Regions from separate parts of the Thiomicrospira sp. S5 genome, predicted to be linked through region 2. Evidence: predicted binding sites of a transcription regulator. Region 2 holds the regulator's gene; each other region holds the start of a gene.
The links. The regulator PhoB, encoded in region 2, activates phosphate uptake and scavenging genes when phosphate is short. The targets are predictions, from matches to a motif close to GNNTGTCATAAAACTGTCANAT.
Positions count from the first base shown of each region.

Region 1: tkt (transketolase) is a predicted target of PhoB. The motif match lies at 5,356-5,377, and genes of this name have one in related genera.
Region 3: pgm (phosphoglucomutase (alpha-D-glucose-1,6-bisphosphate-dependent)) is a predicted target of PhoB. The motif match lies at 4,894-4,915, and genes of this name have one in related genera.

Region 1 covers NZ_CP014470.1:2,556,956-2,563,811, forward strand. The annotation lists gene pyk (pyruvate kinase) at 1-473, opposite strand, end outside; gene AYJ59_RS11935 (phosphoglycerate kinase) at 687-1,868, opposite strand; gene gap (type I glyceraldehyde-3-phosphate dehydrogenase) at 2,030-3,031, opposite strand; gene tkt (transketolase) at 3,102-5,090, opposite strand; gene AYJ59_RS11950 (rhodanese-like domain-containing protein) at 5,463-5,903, shown strand; gene AYJ59_RS11955 (efflux RND transporter permease subunit) at 5,927-6,856, opposite strand, start outside.
Region 2 covers NZ_CP014470.1:2,262,022-2,268,877, reverse strand. The annotation lists gene AYJ59_RS10515 (ABC transporter permease subunit) at 1-7, shown strand, start outside; gene pstA (phosphate ABC transporter permease PstA) at 19-1,665, shown strand; gene pstB (phosphate ABC transporter ATP-binding protein PstB) at 1,718-2,536, shown strand; gene phoU (phosphate signaling complex protein PhoU) at 2,750-3,484, shown strand; gene phoB (phosphate regulon transcriptional regulator PhoB) at 3,497-4,189, shown strand; gene phoR (phosphate regulon sensor histidine kinase PhoR) at 4,205-5,488, shown strand; gene AYJ59_RS10485 (inorganic phosphate transporter) at 5,622-6,856, opposite strand, start outside.
Region 3 covers NZ_CP014470.1:415,724-422,579, forward strand. The annotation lists gene AYJ59_RS01925 (ABC transporter permease) at 1-425, shown strand, start outside; gene AYJ59_RS01930 (protein adenylyltransferase SelO) at 581-2,026, shown strand; gene AYJ59_RS01935 (hypothetical protein) at 2,058-2,591, shown strand; gene AYJ59_RS01940 (hypothetical protein) at 2,611-3,150, opposite strand; gene pgm (phosphoglucomutase (alpha-D-glucose-1,6-bisphosphate-dependent)) at 3,168-4,811, opposite strand; gene AYJ59_RS01950 (hypothetical protein) at 5,122-5,463, shown strand; gene AYJ59_RS01955 (TonB-dependent receptor) at 5,527-6,856, shown strand, end outside.

The DNA.
Region 1 (6,856 bases), 290 kb from region 2:
TTCGACAGCTTACCGCCCACAACAACAACACAATTAACACGTTCGCCTTCGACGCTTTCCACGTCCAGCACCACACGTCCGTCGTCCAGCAATAAGCGGTCGCCGGCTTTGACGTCGTATGGCAGGCTTTTGTATGTCAAGCCGACTTCTTTCTGGTTACCGGCCATTGGGTCCACATCATTATCCAATGCAAACTTGTCGCCCGGCTCCAGGTAAATACTGCCTTCGGAGAAACGTGCAATACGAATCTTCGGCCCTTGCAAATCCACCAAAACACCAACTTCTCGGTCCATTTTGGCGGACAATTCGCGGACTTTTTTAGCGCGCTGAATGTGATCTTCGGCGTTGCCGTGCGACATATTGATGCGCACAACATCCACGCCGCACTGGATCATACGCTCCAGTTCGCCTTCACGATCCGTAGCCGGCCCTAAGGTCGCAACGATTTTTGTTCTTCTTAAACTCGATGCCATAAACTTTTTCATCCCTCAAACGGTCTCATTGCGGTTCGACAGAAAGCAAGATGACTCGCGAAATAAACTTCCCTGATCGGGAATCGTTCCCGAATCGAAATTCATTTACCGAGGCATCCTCTCACCTTTCAATTACGAAACGTCAATGAATGGTTAATAGTTAAGTAACATAAAAAGGCCAAGCGGCTTTGCTTGGCCTAAAAGATTTTCGGCTTATTTTTGCGCCGCTTTTTCCAACATTTCAACAGCCGGTAGTTTTTTGCCTTCCAAGAACTCTAGGAAAGCACCGCCGCCGGTTGAGATATAAGAGACTTTATCCGCGATGTCATACTTGTCGATCGCCGCCAAGGTATCACCACCACCCGCGATGGAGAACGCTGACGATTCGGCAATCGCCATGGAAATCGCTTTGGTGCCTTCACCGAACTGATCGAATTCAAAGACACCAACCGGGCCGTTCCAAACAACCGTTCCGGCGTTTTTGATGATGTTCGCCAATTCAGCCGCTGAATCCGGACCGATATCGAAAATCATGTCATCGTCGGCGACATCCGCAACCGCTTTGGTTTCGGCCGCAGCCGATTCGGAGAATTCTTTCCCGCAAACCACGTCAGAAGCCAAAGGAATGGCCGCGCCACGCCCTTCCATGATTTCGTTCAATTTTTTACAGGTCGGGACCAAGTCGCTTTCAGACAAAGACTTACCAACATTGTAGCCAGCCGCTTCGATGAAGGTATTGGCAATACCGCCACCCACTACCAATTGGTCGACTTTTTCAGACAAAGATTCCAACACCGTCAACTTAGTGGATACTTTGGAACCACCCACAATCGCCACCATCGGACGCGCCGGGTTATTCAAAGCCTTACCAAGAGCGTCCAATTCGGCCGCCAACAAAGGACCAGCACATGCGGTACCGGCGAAAGCGCCCGCACCGTGTGTAGACGCTTGCGCACGGTGAGCCGTACCGAAAGCATCCATGACGTAAACGTCACACAAAGCCGCGTATTTTTGAGACAACGCTTCGTCGTTTTTCTTTTCTCCGACATTGAAACGCACGTTTTCCAACAATACGACTTCGCCTTCCGCAATGTCGAAACCACCGTCCAGGTAGTCTTTAACCAAACGCACTTCTTTGCCTAGCTTTGCAGACAAGTCGGCCGCGACCGGCGCCAACGAAAATTCTTCCGCGTACTCACCTTCGGTCGGACGCCCCAAGTGAGACATCAACATGACTTTCGCACCGGCTTCAGCCGCCATTTTAATGGTTGGCAAAGAGGCACGGATACGTGCATCGGAGGTCACTTTCCCATCCTTAACCGGAACGTTCAAATCTTCACGGATCAATACTCGCTTTCCAGCCAAGTCCAAGTCAGACATTTTAATTACAGACATACTCAGTCCTTTTTTTAAAGTTTAAAAACACTTTTCACAATGGAAAAGCGCATTCGATTGTTAAAAATTCATTTTTCTTTTCGGCACTGAGCCAATACCGACAAGAAAAATCAATCAAAGACCGGATCAAACAACCCGGCCTTTGCGATCACCGGAAACGCTTAGTGCGTTCCAACGTGCTCAACAACGCGCATCATGTTACAAGTGTAACCATACTCGTTATCATACCAAGCAACGATCTTAACGAAGGTCGGATCCAAAGCGATACCGGCTTTCGCGTCGAAGATGGATGGGTGAGAGTCACCACGGAAGTCAGTCGAAACATTCGCTTCTTCGGTGTAACCCAGAACGCCTGCCAACTCACCTTCAGACGCTTTTTTCATCGCCGCACAGATGTCGTCGTAAGACGCTTCTTTTTCCAACTCAACCGTCAAGTCAACAACGGAAACGTCAGATGTCGGTACACGGAAAGCCATACCCGTCAACTTGCCGTTCAACGCCGGCAATACTTTACCAACCGCTTTCGCCGCACCGGTTGAAGATGGGATGATGTTCTCAAGGATACCGCGACCACCGCGCCAGTCTTTCATGGAAGGACCGTCAACGGTTTTCTGAGTGGCGGTCGCCGCGTGAACAGTCGACATCAAACCACGTTTGATACCGAAGTTGTCGTTCAATACTTTTGCAACCGGCGCCAAACCGTTTGTGGTACAAGAAGCGGCAGAAACAATCGCTTGACCCGCGTATTCGTTGTGGTTAACACCGTAAACGAACATTGGCGTGTGATCTTTAGAAGGCGCAGACTGAACCACTTTCTTCGCACCGGCGTCGATGTGCGCTTGACACGTTTCTTCGGTCAGGAAGAAACCAGTACATTCGATGACCAGGTCGGCACCCACTTCGTCCCACTTAAGGTCAGCCGGGTTACGTTCAGCGGTGATGCGGATGGTTTTACCGTTCACAACCAAGTTACCGTCTTTCACTTCGACGTCACCGTCGAAACGACCGTGTACGGAATCGTACTTCAGCATGTATGCCAAATATTCAGGGTCCAACAAATCGTTGATGGCAACTACTTCAATGTTTTTGAAGTCTTTTGCAGCCGCACGAAACGCCATACGACCGATACGGCCAAAACCGTTAATACCAACTTTAACTGTCATTCTTATTTACTCCTAAAATACGCCAGACCCAACCGGTAAACCGGCCAGGCCTGGTAAAAAATGAAATGGGTTATTTACCAAGTACCTTGTTCGCCGTCGCCACCACGTTCTCAACAGTGAAGCCGAACTCTTTGAACAATTCACCGGCTGGTGCAGACTCACCGAAGGACTTCATGCAAACGCAATCACCGTCCAAGCCAACATACTTGTACCAAGACTCGGCCACACCGGCTTCGATCGCAACACGCTTAACGCCTGGGATCAACACGGAATCACGGTAGGCTTGATCCTGCTCGTCAAAGGCATCGGTAGACGGCATGGAAACCACACGGACTTTCGCGTCCATCGCTTCAGCGGACTCAACCGCCAAACCAACTTCAGAACCGGTCGCGATGAAGATGATGTCCGGCGTACCGTCACAATCTTTCAGGATGTAACCACCCTTCTCGATGTTCTTCACTTGCTCGGCCGTACGTTCCATCGGCGTCAAGTTTTGACGAGAGAAGACCAAAGCTGTCGGCGCGTCACCGCGCATAACCGCCAGTTTCCACGCAACCGCAGACTCAACCGCGTCGCACGCACGCCAAGTTTGGAAGTTTGGAATCACACGCATGGTCGCCATTTGCTCGACCGGTTGGTGTGTCGGACCATCTTCACCCAAACCGATGGAATCGTGCGTGAAGACATAAATCGTACCGATTTTCATCAAGGCGGACATACGCAAAGCATTACGCATGAATTCCATGAACATGAAGAAAGTACCGCCGTAGACTTTGAAGCCGCCGTGCAGAACCATCCCGTTCATCATGTGTGCCATACCGAATTCACGCACACCCCAAGACAGGTAGTTACCGTTTGGATTCGCATGATTCACTTTCACCGTACCGGACCAGTTGGTCAGGTTAGACCCGGTCAAGTCAGCCGACCCGCCGAACATTTCCGGCAACAATGGCCCCATGGCTTCGATTGCGTTTTGAGACGCTTTACGAGAGGCGATATTTGGCATTTCGTCTTGTGTTTTTGCGATGAACTTATCCATTTCCATTTCAAAGTTCGCCGGCAATTCACCCGCCATACGACGTTCGAATTCCGCCGCCAACTCTGGGTATTCAGCGCGGTAAGCTTCAAACTTAGCGTTCCACTCGGCTTCGTCTTTCGCACCTTGCTCTTTATGATCCCAACCTTCGTAAACTTCTTCCGGAATCACAAACGGCTCGTATTCCCAGCCCAGGTTTTCACGCGTCAATTTGATTTCTTCGTCACCCAATGGAGCGCCGTGACAATCGTGGGTACCGCACAGGTTCGGAGAACCGAAACCGATTGTCGTACGTGTACAAATCAAAGAAGGCTTGTCGTTAACGGACTTGGCTTCACGGATCGCTTTATCAATCGCGTCGGCATCATGACCGTCAACGTCGCGAATGACGTGCCAGTCATACGATTCGAAACGTCCGGCAACGTCACGTTCCATCCAGTCGGAGATGTGACCGTCGATGGAAATATCGTTGTCATCCCAGAAAGCAACCAGCTTACCGAGACCCAAAGTCCCAGCCATAGCCGCTGATTCATGAGACAGGCCTTCCATCAAACAACCGTCACCCATGAAGACATACGTGTAGTGGTTAACGATGTCGTGGTTTTGTTTGTTGAATTGCGCCGCCAAAGTACGCTCGGCAATCGCCATACCAACCGCGTTGGTGATCCCTTGCCCCAACGGCCCGGTCGTGGTTTCGATACCGTCGGCATAACCGTATTCCGGGTGACCTGCGGTTTTCGCATGCAATTGACGGAACTGCTTGATGTCTTCCATTCCTAGGTCGAACCCAGTCAAATGCAACAACGAATAAATCAGCATGGAGCCGTGACCGTTCGACAAAACAAAACGATCGCGATCGGCCCAGTTTGCATTAGTCGGGTTGAATTTCATGTGGTCATTCCACAGGACTTCGGCGATATCAGCCATCCCCATCGGCGCGCCTGGGTGACCAGACTTGGCTTTTTGGACGGCATCCATGCTCAACACACGGATCGCATTGGCTAGTTCTCTACGAGTTGACATTGGCAACTTCCCTCAAGTTATAAAAATTCGGTGTCTTATCCACTTTAATTTTTTGGCCTTTTTGACCCATTTTGAAAGCGACAAGTGCAAAATTGGACGAACATTTTCTCTCAAAATGACAAAATCATCAAGTTTTCTTATCTTTCTATCGTGAAATAACCACTGGGAAAAATTGGATTTTTTCGCGATTATCCTGATGAAAATCAAATCGAAAACAGCGGTTCAAGCCGCTCGGGGTATATGATGCTTTTCATTTTCACGCATTATTTGAAGGTTTTATGAAAGGCAACGGCAGGATGAAATAAATTCCTCAAAATCTATGCTAGAATCGGAATGGCTTGACGTTTTCCCTTTCCAGACAAGGAGTTCGCTATGCCACTTAGACTGAAAGACCTCGTAAAAACGGCCAAAGCCAATATTGATGAAATCACTTGCGACCAGGTTGAAGACTACCAGGCGCAAGGTTACAAAACCCTCGATGTCCGCGAAGCGGCGGAATACCTCGACGGCACCATCCCCATGTCACTTCATATCCCCAGAGGCATTCTGGAACCCAAATGCGACATGTGCTTTGAAGGGCACGAATCCGAACTGTCGGATCTGAACCAGCCTTGGATCATTTTCTGCCAGGCCGGTGGACGCGGCGCACTGGCCGCTTACACCATGAAGCAGATGGGCTATACGAATGTGATTAATCTCGCCGGCGGGTTCAATGCCTGGAAAGCCTTCGGCGGCCCGATTGAAACCCCGCCGATCGAAGACGGCCTGATCCGTTGCGACCACCCTTGGAACCCTGGGTTCCAAGGCGAGTAACCCTGACCTTAGAATAAGATTATTTAGGCCGCTTCAGCGGCCTGCTTCCTGGCCTGTAACCGGTCGTGGAAATTTTCATACAGCGACAAGGTCGCCGGAATCACCAACAGAATCAATAAGGTCGAGAACATCAACCCGAAGGCAATGGACGCTGCCATCGGAATCAGGAATTGCGCCTGCAAGGAGGTTTCAAACAGCAACGGCGTCAAACCGGCAATGGTGGTCAAAGAGGTTAAGAATACCGCGCGCACCCGTTGCACCACCGCTTCCTCCAACGCCTGATTAATCGCCATCCCCTCTTCACGAAGCCGTTTGTAGAAACTCACCAAGATAATAGAATCGTTGACCACGATGCCGGACAAACCGAAGAAACCGAACAACGACAGAATTGTCATATCGATGCCCAGCACCCAATGCCCCATAATCGCCCCGATCAAGCCGAACGGAATCGCCATCATCACCACCAACGGCCAGCCATAGGACGCAAACACCCAGGCCAGCACAATGTAAATGGTCGCCAAGCCGATCAGCAGCCCGATTTTCATATCGCCGATGGTTTCCGCCTGATTGGCGCTCTGACCTTCCAGTGAATAACTCAATCCGTATTGCGCCACCAACGCCTTCAAGGTCGTTTCCTGAAGCTGGGCTAAAATACGATTGGCGTTATTGACGCTCTTATCCACTTCCGCCTTGACGGTAATGGTCAAACGGCCGTCCACATGACGCACGGCATCAAAGCCTTGCTGGTTTTTCCATTTCGCCACCGAACTCAGCGGCACACTTTGCCCGTCCGGCGTCATCACCTGCATGCTGCCGAGCGTGGCCAGTTTGGCCTGTTCGTCGCGCGGATACTGCACCCGCACCTCCACTTCATCTTCGCCATCGGTGAAAATTTGCGCCAACCGCCCGGAAAACGCATCCGCAAGTTGCTGCCCAAGCGAGGCATAGGTAAA
Region 2 (6,856 bases):
ACTATAAAGGATATTGACATGAAAGAATGGTTCAAAAAAGGCGAACATTGGGTTTGGTTTAGTGCGTCGACTGTCAGTATCAGTGTGGTGTTGGTTGTTGGCTTATTGTTGATGATTTCGTTCCGAGGCCTGGTGCATTTCTGGCCGCATTCGGTGTATGAATACGAAGTGAAAACCGATAACGGCAAACTGGAGCAAGTGGTCGGTGAATTGCATGAAGTCAAAAGCAAGGAATTCAAAGACCCGAAAGCCGAAGACGGCATTGTCCGCATTCCGCAGTACCTATTGAAAGTCGGTAACCGTGACGTTTACGGCATTGATTTCCGCTGGATTAATTCGGCGAACATCATCGGTCGCCAGGACATTCTCGATGACGGCGTCACGGTGGTGGAGCGTTACGAATGGGGGAATGTCTACGGCCATTTGGAGTACATTAAGCAGGACGGCAAAATCGTCGCACGTGGCGATAATGTGTTGCCGATGATGCAGCAGCTGGTGGACAGTGGTCTGGATCTACACAACCAAATCCGATACATCGAAAAAGTCATTATCGGTGGTATTAACTATAAATTAGAGCAACTGCGTTTGAATGAAAAGCGGCTTGAGACCGACGGTGAATACACCGCCGAGAAACAAGCCGAATTCGAGGCCGAGCGCACCACGCTGAAACAAGAATTCAGCGATCAGCAAGACACGTTGAAGGTGTTGTATCGCCAGTCCAATAATCTGGGTGAAGTCACGTTGCAAATTGCGGGAAATAAATTCATTCATGTCCCGTTGAAATCCATTGTACGTTTCTGGCAGCCAAACAACATGACGTTTGGCGAGCAGGTTGGTTTCTTCTTCACGTCCATCGGACACTTCTTGATTGACGATCCGCGTGAAGCGAACACCGAAGGCGGGGTTTTCCCAGCCATCGTCGGGACGGTAACGATGGTGATCCTGATGGCGATTTTCGTGACGCCGATGGGGGTGATTGCCGCCGTCTATATGAGCGAATACGCTAAAGACGGCATTTTGTTGCGGACGGTACGAATTTCCATCAACAACCTGGCGGGGGTGCCGTCCATCGTGTTCGGTATCTTCGGTCTCGGGTTCTTTGTTTACATCATCGGGGGCAGTATCGACGAACTCTTCTACAGTTACGCCTTGCCGAGTCCGACCTTCGGGACGCCGGCGTTGCTGTGGGCTTCCTTGACGATGGCCCTGTTGACCTTGCCGGTGGTGATCGTTTCGACTCAGGAAGGCTTGTCCCGTATTCCGCGTGCCTTGCGTGAGGGCGGTCTGGCGCTGGGCGCGACCAAGTCCGAAACCATTATGAAAATTGTCCTGCCGATGTCGATGCCGGCGATTATGACCGGTCTGATTCTGGCCGTGGCGCGCGCCGCCGGGGAAGTGGCGCCGTTGATGTTGGTCGGTGTGGTGAAATTGGCGCCGGAACTGCCAATCGATTTGAACGCACCGTTTATTCACTTGGACCGTAAGTTCATGCACCTTGGTTTCCATATCTACGACGTCGGTTTCCAAAGCCCGAACGTTGAAGCGTCTCAGCCGTTGGTCTATGCCACCTCTTTGTTGTTGGTGTTGATTATCATCGGTTTGAACCTCGGAGCGATCACGATCCGTAATAAGCTGAGAGAGAAGTACAAGGCTCTGGATAATTAATGACCAGGCCTGGTGGATTATTGCAATAGAATTTTAGAATAGGAATGTTGTTATGACTGAACAGAATATGAATATTTCGATTGATCGTGATCATCGTGGTATGCACTTGGACAACGAAAAAATGGCGATTGAGGTCAAGGATTGGAACCTGTTTTACGGTTCCAAACAAGCCTTGCAGAACATCAATATGAAACTGCCGCAAAACCGTGTGACGGCGTTTATCGGGCCGTCGGGTTGCGGGAAGTCCACCTTGTTGCGCTGCTTCAACCGCATGAACGATTTGATTGACATCGTGCGCGTGGAAGGGGAGATGCTTTTGCACGGGGACGACATGTACAGTAAGCACATGGATGTGGCGGCGCTGCGTCGTCGTGTGGGCATGGTGTTCCAAAAGCCGAACCCTTTCCCGAAATCGATTTATGAAAACGTCTGTTACGGTTTGCGTCTGCAAGGCATCAGCGATAAGAACGTGCTGGATGAAACGGTGGAATGGGCCTTGAAAGGCGCCGGACTTTGGGAAGAAGTCAAAGACCGTTTGGACGAGAATGCTTTGGGCATGTCGGGTGGTCAGCAACAGCGTTTGTGTATCGCGCGTGCCATCGCCATCAAGCCGGAAGTTTTGTTGTTGGACGAACCGACATCGGCACTGGATCCGATTTCCACTTTGGCCATCGAAGAATTGATTTTCGAGCTGAAAAAGGACTTCACGATTTTGATCGTCACGCACAACATGCAGCAGGCAGCTCGTGTGTCCGATTACACCGCATTCATGTACATGGGAGACTTGATCGAATACACCGATACCGACTCTCTGTTCACGAATCCGCAAGTCAAACGTACCGAAGATTACATTTCCGGTCGTTACGGTTAAGTTGAGAGCTTTACACGAGATGGGTACACGGCTAAAAATAGCTAAAATCTTCCTGAATGTCGTTGAAAAACTCGTTAATAGCTAGCTATTAACTTCGTTTTCCGCCTGATTCAGAAAAATTTTATCTCATTTTTTCCTCGCGTCCCACTCGTGCAAAGCTCTCAATGTTGAGTATTGAGTTATAGTTATAAGAACAGTCAGGAGAGTCATCACATGGAAAAACAAGAATTCAGCTCACACATTTCGGAAATGCTGAACCGTAATCTGGAAGATTTGTTCAACCACATTCTGGAAATGGGCGGCATGGTCGAGCGCCAGTTTGAAACGGCGTTGGTCGCTTTGGGCAGTGGCGATACCGAAAAAGCGGTGGAAATCATCGCCTTCGACAAAGCAATTAATAAAGCGGAAATGGAAATCGACCGTTTGTGCGCGAAAGTATTGGCGCGCCAACAACCGACGGCTTCCGATTTGCGTTTGATCATTGCCGCGATTCGCATCGCCATCGATCTGGAGCGTATGGGCGACGAAATCGTCAAGATCGCGAAAATGGTCATCGTGTTCGGAAAAGAGCACCAAGTGAAGTGCGCTGAATTGCCGGGCTACGTTGAATTGATGGACATTTCCACGCGCTCCAACGCCATGCTGAAAACTGCGCTGGATTCTTTTGCTCGCGTTTCCACCGAAGGGGCTGGTAAAATCATTCAGGAAGAAGAATTGATCGACGACATTTTCGCCGATGCCATGGCGGATTTGAAAACCTCTCTGAAAGAGATGCCGGATCAAGTAGAATGTCTGATGGAAATGATCATCGCATTGCGCGCTTCCGAGCGTGTATCGGATCATGCCAGAAACATTGTGGAAAGCATCATCTACCTGGTTCAAGGGATGGATATGCGTAACCTAGACAGCGAACGCTTAAACGAGTTCTTGAGCGAGCTGGAATCTTAACGGGAAAGATTTATGACAGAGCAATGCATTTTAGTGGTCGAAGATGAAGCCGCCATTCGCGATATGTTGAATTTCACGTTAACAGCGGCGAATTATAAGGTCATCGAAGCCCCGAATGCAGAGCAAGGCTGGAAACTGTTGTTGGAACACCAGCCGGACTGCGTGTTATTGGATTGGATGTTGCCGGGCGTGTCGGGTGTTTCGCTGGCTCAGCGTATTCGTCAGAACGACCAGACCGCCGGCATTCCGATTATCATGCTGACGGCCCGTGGTGAGGAAAACGACCAGGTGCAGGGTTTTGATGCGGGTGCCGACGATTACGTCGTCAAACCCTTTTCGCCGCGAGCCTTGGTGGCACGGGTCAAGGCCTTGCTGCGACGTCAATCCCCCGAAAAGAATGCGCTGGACGTGGTGCGTTCCGGCGATTTGAAGCTGGATTTATCCAGTTACCGTTTTACAGTCAATGACCAAGAAGTTAAACTTGGGCCAACAGAGTTCAAGTTGATGCATTTCTTCATGACGCATTCCAACCGTGTTTATACCCGTGTCCAGTTGCTGGACCAGGTGTGGGGGGAGAATGTCGTGGTCGAAGAGAGAACCGTCGATGTTCACATTCGGCGTCTCAGAAAACTATTGGAGCCCGTCGGGGCAGCCGATACGATTCAAACCGTAAGAGGTGCTGGCTATCGTTTCTCTGTTGAATAAGAGGAAAACGATTCAGTGTCAAAAGGAATTACGCGGGAACTCACCTGGGTCATCACCAGTGTGTGGCTCGCCCTGTTCATCGCATGGATGACCGATTGGTGGATGGCCACCTTTTTCGGTTATTTGCTGTTCTATATCGCCCGTCAATTGTACAGTATCTATCGCTTCGAACTTTGGATGAAGGGCACGCCTAATGTGTCTTATCCACCTGGCTCCGGTCTGTGGGGCGAGTTAGGGTATCTGGTCTCACGCAAACAGCGTTCGCTGGAAAAGCACGCCGACTTACAGTTTTACAAATCCGAGCAATTCCTGGCCGCGTCCATGACGATTCCGGACGCCATTATCTCGCTGAATGAATCCAATCAAATTGAATGGTTTAACAATTCCGCCAAAAAGCTGTTCAAGCTGAAACACAGTGATACCCATCGTAAAATCGAAAATCTGCTGCGGCACCCGGATTTCATTCAGTACCTCAAGTCGGGGCGTTATGAAAAATCGGTGATTTTATCTTCACTCAACGGGATTCCTCGGGTGTTCAATCTGAAATTATTCCCGTATTTTCAGGAACATAAGCTGCTGATCGTCAAGGACATTCACGAGCTTTACAATCTGGCGCAAATCCGCCGTGATTTCATTGCCAATGCGTCACATGAACTGCGTACGCCGCTGACCGTATTGAACGGTTACATCGAAGTGATGATGGACGGCCAAGAACCGGATTCCATGTGGGTGAAGCCGTTGGAACAGATGCACAACCAATCCGAACGGATGCAGTCCATCATCAACGATTTGCTGACGCTTTCGGCCATGGAATCGGAAACGCTGGTCGGTAAGGAGAAAACCGTTCCGATTGCTCCCATCCTCAAAAAAATGGAACAGGACGCCACTCAGATGAGCCAAGGAAAACACAGTTTTAGGTTTGAGTTGGACGAGAGTCTGGCGTTGAAAGGTTACGAAGAACCGCTGAAGAGTGTGTTGATGAACCTGATTTCCAACGCCATCCGTTATACGCCGGAAGGCGGGCAAATCACCGTGCGCTGGTACGAAGACGCAAAAGGGCCGCACTTTCAGGTGGACGACACCGGCATCGGGATTTCGCAGGAACACATCAGTCGCCTGACCGAACGTTTTTATCGTGTCGATACGGCACGTTCACGCGACACCGGTGGCACCGGTTTGGGGTTGGCCATCGTCAAGCACATCCTGGAACGTCATGATGCCAAGTTGGTGATTAAAAGTCAGTTGGGTAAAGGGTCAAGCTTCCGGTGCGATTTTCCGCGCAGCAAGTCCGTGCATTAACGACGGATGTCATCAGGGTTGCGATGGCTCTGGATAGTAGGGAATGACCAGGCCTGGCGGAAATGAAAATAGCCAGGCCTGGTTAAAATGAATGATGTCTTGACGAATCGGAAGACCGATTACAGCCATTGGGTTATGGCAGCATCATACCGCGGATCGTGAAGTAAATCATCGCCGCCAGAATGCCGGAAACCGGGACGGTGATGACCCACGCGGCGACGATTTTCAAGAAGGCCGAACGTTTGACCAGCTCTTTCTGATACACCTTATTCAAGGATTTACGTTCTTTCTTGGTCAATTCCACTTCCGCTTTATGCTGCTTCAGTTCCGCCAGCATGATTTTCTTCTCCTGAATGCTGGCTTTTCCGAAACGCTCGATGTATTGCTCGATTTCCGCCTGATTGGCGCCTTCGTGGTGGTCACGAATCTGCTGCAGGGTTTTGGCGTAGTTGCGCTTCAGGTATTCACGCAGGAAGCCGACACCGAAAATCCCGCCCACGGCAATGTGAGTGGAACTGACCGGCAAGCCCAGCTGAGACGCGATGATGACGGTAATAGCCGCGGCCATCGCAATCGAGAAGGCGCGCATTTGATCCAGCTCGGTGATTTCGGAACCGACGGTTTTAATCAGTTTCGGCCCGAACAACAGTAGCCCTAAACTGATGCCGATGGCACCAATCAACATGACCCACAATGGAATTTCAGCTTTGGTGGAGACCTGATGGCTCTGCACCGCATCGTTAATGGCAGCCAAAGGCCCGACGGCGTTGGCGACGTCATTGGCACCGTGTGCGAAGCTCAATAGCGCGGCGGCGAAAATCAACGGAATGGTGAAAAGGGCGTTGACACTGGCTTTGCTGCTTTTCAAGCCATTGGCTTGGCGGGCAATCATTGGGCGGACGCTTAAGTACACCATGAAGGCGATGGCGAGACCGACCAGTGACGCGGTTAAAAAGTCCGCGTGCCAGATTTTTTTCAGGCCTTTCAGAATCAAATAGGTCGAGAAAGCCCAGGCCATGACGGAAATCAGAATCGGTACCGTCCTTTTTGCCGCGGCGAGCATGTCGTCCTGATAGGTGATGCTGCGTTTGATCCAGAGAAGGAACATGGCCGCGATCAATCCCCCGATGACCGGGGAGATAATCCAGCTGGCGGCAATGGCGCCCATTTTGTCCCAGTTGGCGATTTCCCAACCGGTGGCGGCGATGCCGGCGCCGAGAACGCCGCCCACGATGGAGTGGGTGGTGGACACCGGCGCACCCATGGCCGTGGCCAGGTTCAGCCAAATCGCTCCGGACAGGAGGGCGGCGATCATCAGCCAGACAAAGGTGTCGCCGTTCTCGATCAGAGCGGGGTCGATAATGCCTT
Region 3 (6,856 bases), 920 kb from region 2:
AAGCGCAATACGCCATTCCGTTGCTGGGGATGATTCTCGGCAACAGCATGACCGCCATCGGCCTTGGGTTGGATACCATGACCAAAAGCGCCGTGAAACAGAAAGCGCAAATCGAAGCGCAACTGGCCTTGGGCTACACCGCTAAAGAAGCGCTGATGTTCCTGAAAAAGCAAAGCCTGCACACGGCGATGATTCCGGTCATCAATATGCTCGCCGCCGCCGGCATCGTATCCTTGCCCGGTATGATGACGGGGCAAATCCTTGCCGGCATCGACCCGATGGAAGCCGTTAAATACCAAATCATGATTATGTTTCTGATTACGGTGTCCACTGCTTCGGGTGTGTTGATTGCCTTGTGGCTGGCGCAGAAAAAACTGTTCGATCCGCGGATGCGTCTGAACTTGTCACAGTTGGTAAAAAGCTGAAAACAGAAAAACGCCCAGACCTGCTCTTTGAAAGCTGTCGGATTTGACAAGGCGCGTTATAATAACCTTAAAGCGCGCTCAGTCTTTGCCGAGTATTTGTCGAATATTTGCAGAAAGTTCGCGCGATTCCGTCACCCCAAACCTCAGGTTGAACCATGTTACAGCACCCATATCTCGAATTGCCGAAATCCTTTTTCCAACCCGTCTGGCCGGAGCCCCAGCAAAACGCACGTCTCGTCGCGGTTAATCGGGCGCTGATGCAGGAAATCGATTGCGACTTGAGTGACGAACAATTGCTTGCACTCACCGCCGGGCAATTGGAGGATGCCAGCTTGGCCGAGTTCGATTTGCAGCCGCTGGCGCAAAAATACACCGGCCACCAGTTCGGCTATTACAACCCGGATTTGGGTGATGGCCGCGGAGTGTTGCTGGGGCGCTGGGAAGACAAAAACGGCCAGGCCTGGGACTTTCACCTGAAAGGCGCCGGGCGCACACCTTATTCCCGTCGAGGTGACGGCCGGGCGGTTTTGCGTTCGGTGATTCGCGAATACTTGGCGTCCGAAGCCTTGTACGGGCTGGGCGTGCCCACAACGCGGGCCTTATCCATCGCCACCAGCGACGAACAAGTGCAGCGTGAAACCTTCGAAACGCGCGCTAGCCTGATGCGTGTCACGCCCAGCCACATCCGTTTCGGGCATTTTCAGTGGGCCGCCTCCAAAGGCCCGGCCACCTTTGAATTCCTGACCAATTTTGTGGTGGAACATCATTACCCGGAACTGCAATCGCTGGCAGAACCGCAGCGCAGTGCCGCCTTGTTGAAAACCGTGTGCGAGCGCACCGCGGTGCTGATGGCGAAATGGCAAGCGGTGGGCTTCAATCACGGGGTGATGAATTCCGACAATATGTCCATCCTCGGCGAAACCTTCGACTTCGGGCCTTATGCCTTTTTCGACGATTTTCAAATCGAGTACATCTGCAATCATTCGGATTATGAAGGGCGCTACGCTTATAACCAGCAACCGAAAATCGGCGTCACCAATTGCCAACTGCTGGCACACGCCTTCGATAAAGTGCTGGACGAAGCCGCGCAAAACGAAGCCTTGGAAGCCTTTGTGGAAACCTATAATCGCCAGTACATTGACGAGATGAACCGTAAAATCGGATTGCATACCGTACAGCCGGACGATAAAAACCTGATTGGTGATTTATTGGTGTTGATGGATCAGCATCGGGTGGATTTCAGTTTGTTTTTCCGCCGCTTGGCGAAATGGAACCAACCGGATGAAGGTGAATTGATGGCGTTGTTGAACCAACCCGGTGCCTTTGTCGATTGGTTCCAGTGTTACGATGCCCGCTTGCAGCAAGAAGGCGTTTCCGAGTCGGAACGTCAGCAACGGATTTTGGCCGCCAATCCGGCCATCGTCTTGCGGAATTACATTGCTCAGGGCATTATCGAAGCCGCCGAAAACGGTGACTATCAACCATTAGAACAGTGGGTGGAAGCACTGCATTCACCTTTCGAAGAACACCCAGGCCTGGCGGAATTTCAGAAACCGCCAAGTCCGGAACAAAAAGGGTTGCAACTCAGTTGCTCTTCTTGATAAAACAGGCAATAAAACAGGAAATATAAGGATGGCTTATCAAACATTTACGCCGCGCCACTTAGCGCGCTTTAAATTATGGATGTGGGTGGTGGCGTTGATTGTCGCATCCGGCTTGGTGTTGGCGATTAGCCAGCTTTCAAACGGTTTTATCCACACCTTACCCATCTGGGGGCTGTGGGTGTTGCCGGGGCTGCTGTTATTGCGGTATGGCTTTAAACAACACCAGGCGCTGAAAACCGAAGTGGCACAAACCTACCAACGTTTGTTGGAAACCGAAGCGTTTCAACCCGCGAACGAAGTGGACTTAGGCTTGGGCCGAAAACTGATTGTGGACGCCGACAACGACAAGATGGTGTTACTGTTTCCTCTGGAAATTCACCGCTTTCAACGAGCGGATATCGCCGATTGGAAAGTTGAGCCCAGAAGCGCGCGTAAACACAAAACCAATCGCGTGGAACATGATCTGCATTTGAACTTTGATAGTGGTGAAGCGCTTGAGGTGAAAGGTATTCACCATCGAGACGAAGTGCATCAACAATTCAGTGTGTTGCTTGCAAAATAGTTAGAAACAAACGCTTGAACTAGCGCATCAATATTTTAGCCGTGATGATGGCAGGCTCATTTTCGTAACCTTTTGATGCCAAGTTCGAGATTTCATTTTTTATTTTTTCGGGTGACCAAAAAAACCAGCCTTGATTATGGAACAAGGTTTCTATGTCCAAAGACTTTGACTGATACACTTTACCGGCTGCGAGACCAAGGGTGATTGACGTTTCACGGTTGGCCATATTCATTGAAATCAGGTCTTCTTTTAATTTGGCTAAAACGATTTCTCTATAGTTTTGGCAGGTGAATAACTTGTATTTTCCTTCGGGAATTTCGTGGTTTTGGCAAAGGTCGGCGTATTTGACACCGGAGGAGTCTAAGAAAGACTTTGCTTCCAGTGCCAAAATTGTATTCTGGGTGACATTAAAAGCCAGCAAGTCTATTTCCGGCCTAGGTATTGAATGTTTGCCAATGTCACGCTTTTCTTGTTTGGTTAAATTGACTTTAAAAGATTGCCTAACCCAGTTGCCTTTGTGCTCCAGTAGTGTTTTGAGAATGCCCTCAAAGTAATCCATGGTTGGCTCTCCAGAAATTAACCATTCAACGCATCACTCACAATCGCTTGCGCTTCTTTTAGGATTTCATCCAAATGCGCTTGGCCTTTAAAGCTTTCGGCGTAGATTTTATAGATGTCCTCGGTGCCGGATGGGCGGGCGGCGAACCAGCCGTTTTCGGTGGTGATTTTCAGGCCGCCGATGGCCGCGCCGTTGCCCGGAGCGTGGGTGAGTTTGTCCAGAATAGGCTCGCCCGCCAAAGTGTCGGCTTTGACCATGTCCGGTGACAGGTTTTTCAAAATCGCTTTCTGTTCACGGTTGGCCGGTGCGTCGATGCGGCTGTACACCGGATTGCCGAATTGTTCGGTCAGTGCCTGATACAGTTTCCCCGGGTCTTTGCCGGTGACGGCAGTGATTTCCGCGGCCAATAAATTCATGATAATGCCGTCCTTGTCGGTGCTCCAGACGGTGCCATCCATTTTCAAGAAAGACGCCCCGGCGGATTCTTCGCCACCAAAGGCATAGTCGCCGGACACCAATCCGTCCACAAACCATTTGAAACCGACCGGCACTTCCGCCAGAGTTTTGCCCAAGGAGGCGACGACGCGGTCAATCATGGAACTGGACACCAGCGTTTTACCGATTTTAACGTCCGCCGACCAGTTCGGACGGTGGGTCAGCAGGTATTGAATGGCGACGGCGAGATAGTGGTTCGGGTTCATTAAACCGACCGACGGAGTGACGATGCCGTGGCGGTCGGTATCGGTGTCGTTGCCGAAGGCGATGTCGTAGTCGTCTTTCAGGGCAATCAGGCTGGCCATGGCGTAAGGCGAGGAGCAGTCCATGCGGATTTTGCCGTCCTTATCCACCGTCATGAAAGAGAAGGTCGGGTCGACGTGTTTGTTGACGATTTCCAGATTCAGGCCGTAATGGTCGGCGATCGGTTGCCAGTAATCCACCGCTGCGCCGCCGAGCGGGTCAATGCCGAGCTTGAGTCCGGCGTCTTTGATGGCTTTCATATCGACGATTTTGTCGAGGTCTTTGACATACGGCATGATGAGGTCTTCGGCCTTGACGAATTCGGAAGCCATCGCCTCGGCCAGTGGCATACGATTGATGGCTTGCATGTCGGACATCAGGATTTCATTGGCGCGGTCTTGAATCACGGAAGTGGCATCGGTATCGGCCGGGCCGCCGTTTGGCGGGTTGTATTTGAATCCGCCGTCTTCCGGTGGATTGTGCGATGGTGTGATGATGACGCCGTCGGCCAAATCATCAGTGCGGTTTTCGTTGTAGGTGAGAATGGCGTGCGAAATGACCGGCGTCGGCGTGTAACGGCCTTTGCCTTGAATGATGACGTCCAGACTGTTGCCGGCAAAGACCTCGATGGCGGTGGCGTGGGCGGCTTCCGACAGGGCGTGGCTGTCCATGCCGATGTAGATCGGGCCGGTGATGCCTTGCGCGTCGCGGTATTCGACGATCGCTTGCGAAATGGCGGCGATGTGGTTTTCATTGAAGGCGGTTTTGCTGGCGCTGCCACGGTGGCCGGAGGTGCCGAAGGCGACCGCTTGATCCGGATTGCTGGCATCGGGAATCAAGTTGTAGTAGTCGGTCATCAGTTTGGGAATGTTTTCCAGAATGGATTGTGGGGCAGCTTTTCCGGCGTAGGGTGACAAAGACATGGCGCATCCTTCTATAAGTGATTTTGTGCAACGATTGGTTTCATTATAGCCATGCGGTTTGAAAAAATCATGCCGAATCCGCGCCTTTCATAAAGCTGTCAAACAAACCGAAAAACCACCAGGCCTGGCCATTTGGGTGACTTTTTGAAATAAATTTTATTTATCTCTGGATTTCATGTCAGGAGGCGCTAAAATAGAGAATGTTATTATGTAACACAATGTAATGACAAAAATGTAAAGAAGTAACCGACGCGGGTTGTTTCAGAACAGTTAAGTGAATATTCCAACAACCTGTAACGAACCCGTATTTTTGACGATGAATCAACGAACCCTGACAAACACACTGCCGAAGCGATGGTTTCAGCCTTTTGGCGCTGACACGGTGTCCTGGCGACACCTGTTGCTGGCGTTCGTGTTGCTGTTCGCGCAGACGGCGGCTCTGTTGCACGCCGAGATTCATCCGTTCCATGAACACACCGAAGTGTGTAATGTCTTCGACGGTGTGGAACACCAAGCCAGTGCCTTCACGCCGACATTCGAGTTGCCGCAGACACCCGTTTATCGGGATGTGTGGCGCCCGGATTCCATCCTGTCGTTTGCCGCCACCTTCGCGGCGGTCTATTTCAGCCGTGCCCCGCCGGCCTTCTCCTGATTGATTCTTTTTATTTAATTCCCCTTAAAAATCAGTAAGAGAAATCCTTTTCAGGAGAAAGACATGCTTCGCAAGAAACTCGTGTCTGCCATTCTGTTGGCCAGTGGCGCGTCGGTGAACGCGGCCTGGGCGGAAGACAGCAAGCAGACCCAAACAACCCAATTACAGAAAATTTCCGTGGAATCGCAATTGAATCCGCCGTTGGAACCGGTGGACATCAGTACGTCCACCACCTTACAACCCTCCAAAACGGAAATGGATCGCAACGGCACCGCTTCCCTCGGTGAAGCGCTGGACGGCTTGCCCGGCGTGAATACCCTGGAAACTGGCCCGCAATCCGGTAAGCCGGTGGTGCGCGGCGATACTTCTTTGCGTTTGCCGGTGTTGTCCAATGGCATGACCATGGAGTATCAGGCGGAAGGCACACGCCATAACCCGAATGTGGACCCGGCTTTGACCGAACGTCTGGAAGTGATTCGCGGCCCGCAAGGCTTGAAGTATTCCAGCCAGGCGGTGAAATCGGCGGTGAATGTGGTCGGCCCACAAATAGATTATGCCGGGCCGGGTGAAACCAAAGCGTCCGGTGAGTTGATGGGGGAGGTGAATTCCAATAATAACGAAACCATGATTGGCGCCAAGGCCAAACTGTCATCCAATGGCTTCGGTTTGGTCGGGGGCGTGACCAAACGCCGCGGCAACGATTTCGTCACGCCGGACGGCCCGGAAGCGGGCGATGTGGCCCCGGGCGATCCGCCGGGCACCAAACCCTTGGTCACAGGTACCACGCCTTACACCAACTTTGAAGGCGAGTCGGCCGTGATCGGCGCGGGTTACCGTGGTGATTGGGGTGAAGTGGAATTACGCCACAATTATTGGGAGTCCAAACAAAACTATCTGGGCGTGGAAGCGGCGCCGGGTGAATATGAATTGATTCCGTCCGCCGGGCAAAATCTGACCAACTCCGAAACCCAATTGAAGGCCGAGTTTTTCGCCGGGGATTGGGTCATCAAACCGAAATACGCCCATACCCGCAACCAGCGTCAGGCGATGCATGAAGTGACTTACGAGGACATGGACGATTACAAGGATGACGAGGAATATCTCGACATCGTCGTTCACCGCGATGATTACCAGTTGGCGGTGGAGCATCCGGAATTCTTCGGGTGGCAAGGTGAGTTTGGTGTCAGCGGTTACACCAAAGACCAGGATTTGCGTTCCGGTCATTTGACGCCGAGTGCGACCGAAGATGGCGCCGGCATCTTTGTGGTGGAAAAACAATCCTTCGGTCCTTGGGATGTGGAAGTGGGTGCGCGCTACGACAGTCAGCATGTCAAAGCGCCGTTAAGCTCGGAAAACGCCCATTTCTGGGATGAAACCGGGGTGTATAACAGCT